2 linked regions of the Sinorhizobium fredii genome follow. Each later gene encodes a partner of the first gene's protein in a complex. Links are inferred from orthologs where the notes say so. Each region holds a gene or a part of one and is shown in the gene's direction. Other genes may lie near its edges. The genes, in order: uvrB and NXT3_RS12180.

What was found.
Region 2: the proteins of uvrB (region 1) and NXT3_RS12180 are in contact, whole or in part, in a crystal structure (PDB 7EGT), measured with the Thermus thermophilus proteins. The link is inferred for Sinorhizobium fredii from one-to-one orthologs. Residues at the interface, in WP_096411307.1 of Thermus thermophilus: Glu23, Leu25, Arg26, Asp27, Gly28, Glu29, Arg30, Phe31, Arg55, Glu326, Asp327, Phe328, Glu379, Ser382, Gln383, His398, Gly400, Arg401; in WP_096412145.1 of Thermus thermophilus: His654, Arg656, Phe657, Gln666, Asp668, Glu669, Lys680, Arg681, Leu682, Ser683, Lys685, Tyr686, Ala687.

What each region holds. Positions count from the first base shown.
Region 1 is NZ_CP024307.1:2,179,335-2,183,196, forward strand. Bases 128-3,755 are described here. They hold uvrB (excinuclease ABC subunit UvrB), read left to right. Parts: upstream 128-510; coding sequence 511-3,555; downstream 3,556-3,755. Other genes in these bases: NXT3_RS10765 (DMT family protein), read right to left, coding at 128-264. Also shown: more of NXT3_RS10765, read right to left, coding at 1-127. UniProt on the Escherichia coli protein: The UvrABC repair system catalyzes the recognition and processing of DNA lesions. A damage recognition complex composed of 2 UvrA and 2 UvrB subunits scans DNA for abnormalities.
Region 2 is NZ_CP024307.1:2,465,256-2,468,604, forward strand. The notes cover bases 51-3,165. They hold NXT3_RS12180 (ATP-dependent helicase), read left to right. Parts: upstream 51-378; coding sequence 379-2,952; downstream 2,953-3,165. Other genes in these bases: NXT3_RS12175 (carboxymuconolactone decarboxylase family protein), read left to right, coding at 51-251; NXT3_RS12185 (GNAT family N-acetyltransferase), read right to left, coding at 2,962-3,165. Also shown: more of NXT3_RS12175, read left to right, coding at 1-50; more of NXT3_RS12185, read right to left, coding at 3,166-3,349. UniProt on the Escherichia coli protein: A helicase with DNA-dependent ATPase activity. Unwinds DNA duplexes with 3'-5' polarity. Translocates on single-stranded DNA with 3'-5' polarity. Initiates unwinding more efficiently from a nicked substrate than double-stranded DNA.

The sequences.
Region 1 (3,862 bases):
CGAGAAGAGGACGAAAATGCTGAGTGTGATCACTTCCTGCATCGTCTTCAGCTGCGCCGCCGAATAGACGGAATGGCCGATGCGGTTGGCCGGTACTGCCAGCCAGTATTCGAAGAAGGCGATGCCCCAGCTGGCGACGATGACGATATAGAGCGGCGAGGACGTAAACTTCAGGTGGCCGTACCAGGCGAAGGTCATGAAAACATTCGAGGCGATGAGCAGCAGCACCGGCCAGACATAGGCGGGATTGATGGCAAAGGACATGAAGACCTCGGGAGGACGCGAATCGGTGCACGAGGATGATCTGGACGCAGCCGTCGGTTCAAGTTTTTCTGATCCGCGCTGAACCAGTACCGTCCAACATAATCTGTCCCTGTCATCGGAAAGCAACGTCCGGTCTTACCGGAGCCCTCGACCGGTTCGCCAAGGCAGGAAATTCCGCGCCGGCCGTTTCCCTTTTGTACTCATTCCCCCTTTTCTTTCGCGCTGACTCTCTCCATATTCCCGGCCATGGCTCAAAATCCGAAGAATCCCCCGAAGAAATCGGCAGCGCCCGGCGGTTTCGAAGAAGCCCCGCAGGCGCCGCTTTCCGGTGCGCCGCTCTCCGGCAACGTCTCCGACTGGGTGAAGCAGCTCGAGGCGGAAGCGGAAACCTCCGCTTTCGAAAGCCAGCGGGAGATCGCCTCCAAGGCCGGCAAGCACCGCAAGAAGGTCGAGATTGCCGCCTCGAAAGCGGCCGCGGATGCGGAAGAGAAATCGGCCGAAGGCCCCAAGCCCGAACGGGCGTCCGAGCTGACGCAAGGCCCCCGCGGAGCGAAGGCGCTGCGCGCCGACAGTACGAGCGGAAAAACTTTCAGCGGCAAGACCGCACGCGGCACTTCCATGGGCGGCAGCCACGACCCGAAGACGCGCGCCGCCGCCGGGCTCAACCCGGTCGCCGGTCTCGACGTTGCACTCGAGGATGTCGACAAGCTGACGACGGGCTCCGGCGTCACCGCCACGGTCGAGGCGCTCGCCAAGCTGATCGAGAGCGGCAACCCGCTGTTCAAGGACGGCAAGCTCTGGACCCCGCACCGCCCTGCCCGGCCGGACAAGTCGGAAGGCGGCATATCGCTGAAGATGGTGACCGACTACCAGCCCTCCGGTGACCAGCCGACGGCGATTGCCGATCTGGTCGACGGCCTCTCTTCGGGCGAGCGCAACCAGGTGCTGCTCGGCGTCACCGGCTCCGGTAAGACCTTCACTATGGCCAAGGTGATTGAGGCGACGCAGCGCCCGGCCGTCATCCTGGCGCCGAACAAGACGCTCGCCGCCCAGCTCTATTCCGAATTCAAGAACTTCTTTCCGGAAAACGCGGTCGAGTATTTCGTCTCCTACTACGACTACTACCAGCCGGAGGCCTACGTTCCGCGTTCCGACACCTATATCGAGAAGGAATCCTCGATCAACGAGCAGATCGACCGCATGCGCCACTCGGCGACGCGCTCGCTGCTCGAGCGCGACGACGTCGTCATCGTCGCCTCGGTCTCCTGTATCTACGGTATCGGCTCGGTCGAAACCTATACGGCGATGACCTTCCAGATGAATGTCGGCGACCGACTCGACCAGCGGCAGCTCCTCGCCGACCTGGTGGCGCAGCAGTACAAGCGCCGCGACATGGATTTCCAGCGCGGCTCCTTCCGGGTGCGCGGCGACACGATCGAGATCTTCCCGGCCCACCTGGAGGATGCCGCCTGGCGCATCTCCATGTTCGGCGACGAGATCGACTCCATCACCGAGTTCGATCCGCTTACCGGCCAGAAGACCGGCGACCTGAAATCGGTGAAGATCTACGCCAACTCACACTATGTGACGCCGCGCCCGACCCTGAACGCCGCCATCAAGGCGATCAAAGAGGAGCTGACGCATCGCCTTGCCGAGCTTGAACGGGCCGGCCGCCTGCTCGAGGCGCAGCGGCTGGAGCAGCGCACCCGCTACGACCTCGAAATGCTGGAAGCCACCGGCTCCTGCCAGGGTATCGAGAACTATTCGCGCTACCTGACCGGCCGCAGGCCGGGCGAGCCGCCGCCGACGCTGTTCGAATATATTCCCGATAACGCGCTGATCTTCATCGACGAGAGTCATGTCACCATTCCGCAGATCGGCGGCATGTATCGCGGCGACTTCCGCCGCAAGGCGACGCTCGCCGAATACGGCTTCCGCCTGCCCTCCTGCATGGACAACCGACCGCTGCGCTTCGAGGAATGGGACGCGATGCGCCCGGACACGATCGCCGTCTCGGCGACGCCCGGCAGCTGGGAACTGGAGCAGTCCGGCGGCGTCTTCGCGGAGCAGGTGATCCGCCCGACCGGCCTGATCGACCCGCCGGTCGAAGTACGCTCCGCCAAGACCCAGGTCGACGACGTGCTCGGAGAAATCCGCGAGACCGCTGCCGCCGGCTACCGCACGCTCGTCACGGTGCTGACCAAACGCATGGCCGAGGACCTCACCGAATACCTGCACGAGCAGGGCGTGCGGGTGCGCTACATGCATTCCGACATCGACACGCTGGAGCGCATCGAGATTATCCGCGATCTTCGTTTAGGTGCTTTCGACGTGCTGGTCGGCATCAACCTGCTGCGCGAGGGCCTGGATATTCCCGAGTGCGGCTTCGTCGCCATTCTCGACGCCGACAAGGAAGGTTTCCTGCGTTCGGAAACCTCGCTGATCCAGACGATCGGCCGCGCCGCCCGCAACGTCGACGGCAAGGTCATCCTCTACGCCGACACCATCACCGGCTCGATGAGTCGGGCGATGGAGGAGACAGCCCGCCGCCGCGAGAAGCAGATGGCCTATAACCTCGAAAACGGCATCACGCCGGAATCGGTGAAGGCGAAGATCTCCGACATTCTCGACTCGGTCTACGAGCGCGACCACGTCCGCGCCGACATCTCCGGCGTGGCCGGCAAGGGCTTTGCCGAGGCCGGCCACCTCGTCGGCAACAATCTGCAGGCGCATCTCAATGCGCTGGAAAAACAGATGCGCGACGCCGCCGCCGACCTCGACTTCGAAACCGCCGCGCGGCTGCGCGACGAGATCAAGCGCCTCAAGGCGGCCGAGTTGGCCGTGCTGGACGACCCGATGGCAAGGGAAGAGGCGAGGAGCGCTGAGGGCGGCAAGCGGGGCAGCAAGGCCGCGCCCAGCCCGATCTCCCCCCCTGCGGGGGAAATGCCCGGGAGGACAGAGGGGGGGGCTTCCACGAGCTATTTCGCCAAACCCTCGCTCGACGACATGGGCCCGGGTACCGATACCGAGCGCCCCCTCTTCCGCAAACCGGACCTCGACGAAATGGGCCGTGATGTGGCTATCCCCGCGGGCAAGGGTCAGTCGCTGTTCCGCAAGAATACCCTCGACGAGATGACCGTCGGCCGCACCGAAAAGCCGGTCGCTGGCCACGTTCCGGAAAAGCCTACCCTCACCCGCGCCAAACCGGGCATTGGCTCCTATGAGGACCAAGCGGACGAGAAGCGGCAGAAGGGCCGAACGAAAGGAAAAACGGGGCGGCCGGGGCGGTAATGGATCGAGGGACTCAATTTTAGAGAACCCATTTTTCGCTACTCCGCCGGCCGACCGCTCGATCGGCCCGTAAGGGTGACGTGAGAAGACGTGTATTCACGCGCCGCACCCTATCTTTTTTACGGGCCAGTTCACGCGCCTATCCCCGTTTTCCCCATCCTCACGCAACCAAAAACCCTAACTTTATAGGGAACATTCCCGCAGATTGCGAATTTCAGTTCAAACTAATTTAGGGAGAACGAAGATGCGCATCCTGGAAACATTTTTGACGAGCACCGGTCTGGCGCTGATTTCGGCCGGATTTATT
Region 2 (3,349 bases), 290 kb from region 1 along the record:
AGGCGGTGATGGCGACGCCCTCGGCGCTCGATCCGCTGGTCAAGGAGATGCTGTACATCGCAGTTTCCGTCAGCAATGGCTGCGGCTATTGCATTCACTCGCACACCGCCGCCGCCAAGGCAAAGGGGATGAGCGAAGCCGAGCATGCCGATCTGCTGCGCGTCATTTCGCTTGCCGCCAAGACCAACCAGCTGGCGACCGCGCTGCAGGTCCCGGTCGATCCGGCCTTCGACGCCACGGCCGAACGATAGCGACATCGAAACACCAGCGCTGAAAACGCCTGTCTTTCCACAGGTTTGCAGAAATCCGACGAGACTCCGGAATAAAAGAAGAACATCCTTTCTGGCCTTTCGGTCCCGAATCACTACATTGGGCCGCATGAGCAAAGGTTTCGACGACATCCCCTTCTTCGACGAGGAGCCGGCGCCGCGCAAACCCGCCCCTGCCGCCGGCGGCATCGCGGCGCGCGCCATGGCTGCCCGCGACAAGGCGCAACGGCCGGACTATCTCTCCGGTCTCAACTCGGAACAGCGCGAAGCCGTCGAAACGCTGGAGGGCCCGGTGCTCGTGCTTGCCGGCGCCGGCACCGGCAAGACGCGCGTGCTGACCACCCGCATCGCCCATATCCTGTCGACCGGCCGCGCCTATCCCTCGCAGATCCTCGCCGTGACCTTCACCAACAAGGCGGCGCGCGAGATGAAGGAGCGCATCGGCGTGCTCGTCGGCCATGCGGTCGAAGGCATGCCCTGGCTCGGCACCTTCCACTCGATCGGTGTCAAGCTCTTGCGCCGCCATGCCGAACTCGTGGGGCTGAGATCCGATTTCACCATCCTCGACACCGACGACGTCGTGCGGCTGATCAAGCAGCTTATCCAGGCCGAAGGGCTGGACGACAAGCGTTGGCCGGCCAAGCAATTCGCCGCCATGATCGACACCTGGAAGAACAAGGGCCTCGATCCGGCGCATATCCCCGAGGGCGACGCCCGCGCCTTCGCGAACGGCAAGGGCCGCGAGCTCTACGCCGCCTACCAGAACCGCCTGGTGACGCTAAACGCCTGCGACTTCGGCGACCTGCTGCTGCACCCGATCCGCATGTTCCGCGCCAATCCGGACGTGCTCAAGGATTATCACGACAAGTTCCGCTATATCCTCGTCGACGAGTACCAGGATACCAACACGGCGCAATATATGTGGCTGCGGCTCTTGGCGCAGCGGCCGCAGAGCGGCAAGGCCGTCGTGAGAGAAACGCCTGCGGGCGAAGCCCGAGCCAGCCAAGGCTGGCCGGACGACGTTTCGTCCGCCCCCGCGGAGCGCAGCCGCGCAGGCGGCGACAGCGTGAGCGCAAACAAACAGCAGCAGATAAACATCTGCTGCGTCGGCGACGACGACCAGTCGATATACGGCTGGCGCGGCGCCGAGGTCGACAATATCCTCCGTTTTGAGAAGGACTTCCCGGGCGCCAAGGTCATCAAGCTCGAGCGCAACTACCGCTCGACCGAGCATATCCTCGGCACCGCCGCGCATCTGATCGCCCACAATGAGGGCCGGCTCGGCAAGACACTCTTCACCGAACGCAGCCACCCGGACGACGAGAAGGTGCATGTGCACGCCGCCTGGGATTCCGAAGAGGAAGCCCGCGCCGTCGGCGAGGAGATCGAACAGCTCCAGCGCCAGAAGCACAATCTGAACGACATTGCGATCCTGGTGCGCGCCTCCTTCCAGATGCGCGAGTTCGAAGACCGCTTCGTCACCCTCGGCCTCAATTATCGCGTCATCGGCGGCCCGCGCTTCTACGAGCGGCTCGAAATCCGCGACGCCATGGCATATTTCCGCCTCGTCTGCCAGCCGGCCGACGATCTCGCCTTCGAGCGCATCGTCAACACGCCGAAACGAGGCCTCGGCGACACCACCGTTCGAACCCTGCACGACTATGCCCGCGCCCGCGACATTCCGATGCTCGCCGCCGCAACCGAGATCATCGAGACCGACGAGTTGAAGCCGAAGGCGCGCAAGGCGCTGTTCGACGTCGTCACCGATTTCCGCCGCTGGCAGACCTTGCTCGAAACGACGCCGCACACGGAGCTTGCCGAACAGATCTTGGATGAGAGTGGCTATACGGCGATGTGGCAGGCGGACAAGTCGGCCGAAGCGCCGGGGCGGCTTGAAAACCTCAAGGAACTCATCCGCTCGATGGAGGCCTTCGAATCAATGCGCGGCTTCCTGGAGCATGTCGCGCTCGTCATGGATGCCGAGCAGAACGAGGACATGGATGCCGTGTCGATCATGACGCTGCACTCGGCCAAGGGCCTGGAATTCGACACCGTCTTCCTGCCGGGCTGGGAGGAAGGTCTCTTTCCGCATCAGCGGGCACTCGACGAGGGCGGCCGCGCCGGGCTCGAAGAGGAACGCCGCCTCGCCTATGTCGGGATCACCCGCGCCAAGCGCCGCTGTCACATCTGGTTCGTCTCGAACCGCCGCATTCACGGCCTCTGGCAGTCGACGATGCCGTCGCGCTTCCTCGACGAACTGCCGGTCGACCATGTCGAGGTCGCCGAGCAGGACGTCTCCTATGGCGGCTACAATCGCGGCGGCTATGGCCAATCCCGCTTCGACAAGGCCGATCCCTTCGAGAACAGCTACCAGACGCCCGGCTGGAAGCGCGCCCAGCAGCACCGCTCGGACGCCACCCGCGACAATTGGGGCAGCCGCTCCGGCCATGCCGTCGAACGCATCGGCTACGGCGAGTCAGGTCCCCGCACCCGCACCATCGAGGGCGAGCTCGTCGCCAAGTCGACGACTGCGGAACCGTCCCGCTTCAGCGTCGGCGACCGCGTCTTCCATCTGAAATTCGGCAACGGCAACATTGCCGCGGTCGAAGGCAACAAGCTGACGATCGATTTCGACCGCGCCGGACAGAAGCGCGTGCTGGAGGGGTTTGTGGAAAGAGTGTGACGCGCCCCCTCAGATCACCATCCGATACATCACGAAGCCCGACTTCTCCGCCACCTTGTCGTAGAGCCGCATCGCCTTGAGGTTGGTCTCGTGGGTCAGCCAGTAGACCCGCGAGGTGCCGGCGCGTCGCGCTGCTTCGAAGACCCCGTTGATCAGCGCCTCGCCGACCCCTCTGCCGCGGGCTGCCTCGTTGATGAAGAGGTCCTGGAGATAGCAGTTCGGCTGGATTGCCGTGGTGGTGCGGTGAAAGATGAAGTGGGTGAGCCCGACCAACCGGCCCTTGTTCTCGGCAACCAGGGCATGCATCGGTTCATAGGCATCGAAGAAGCGCGACCAGGTCATATGGGTGATGTCGGGAGCGAGTGCGGCTTCGCCCGAACGTCCGTAAAAGGCGTTG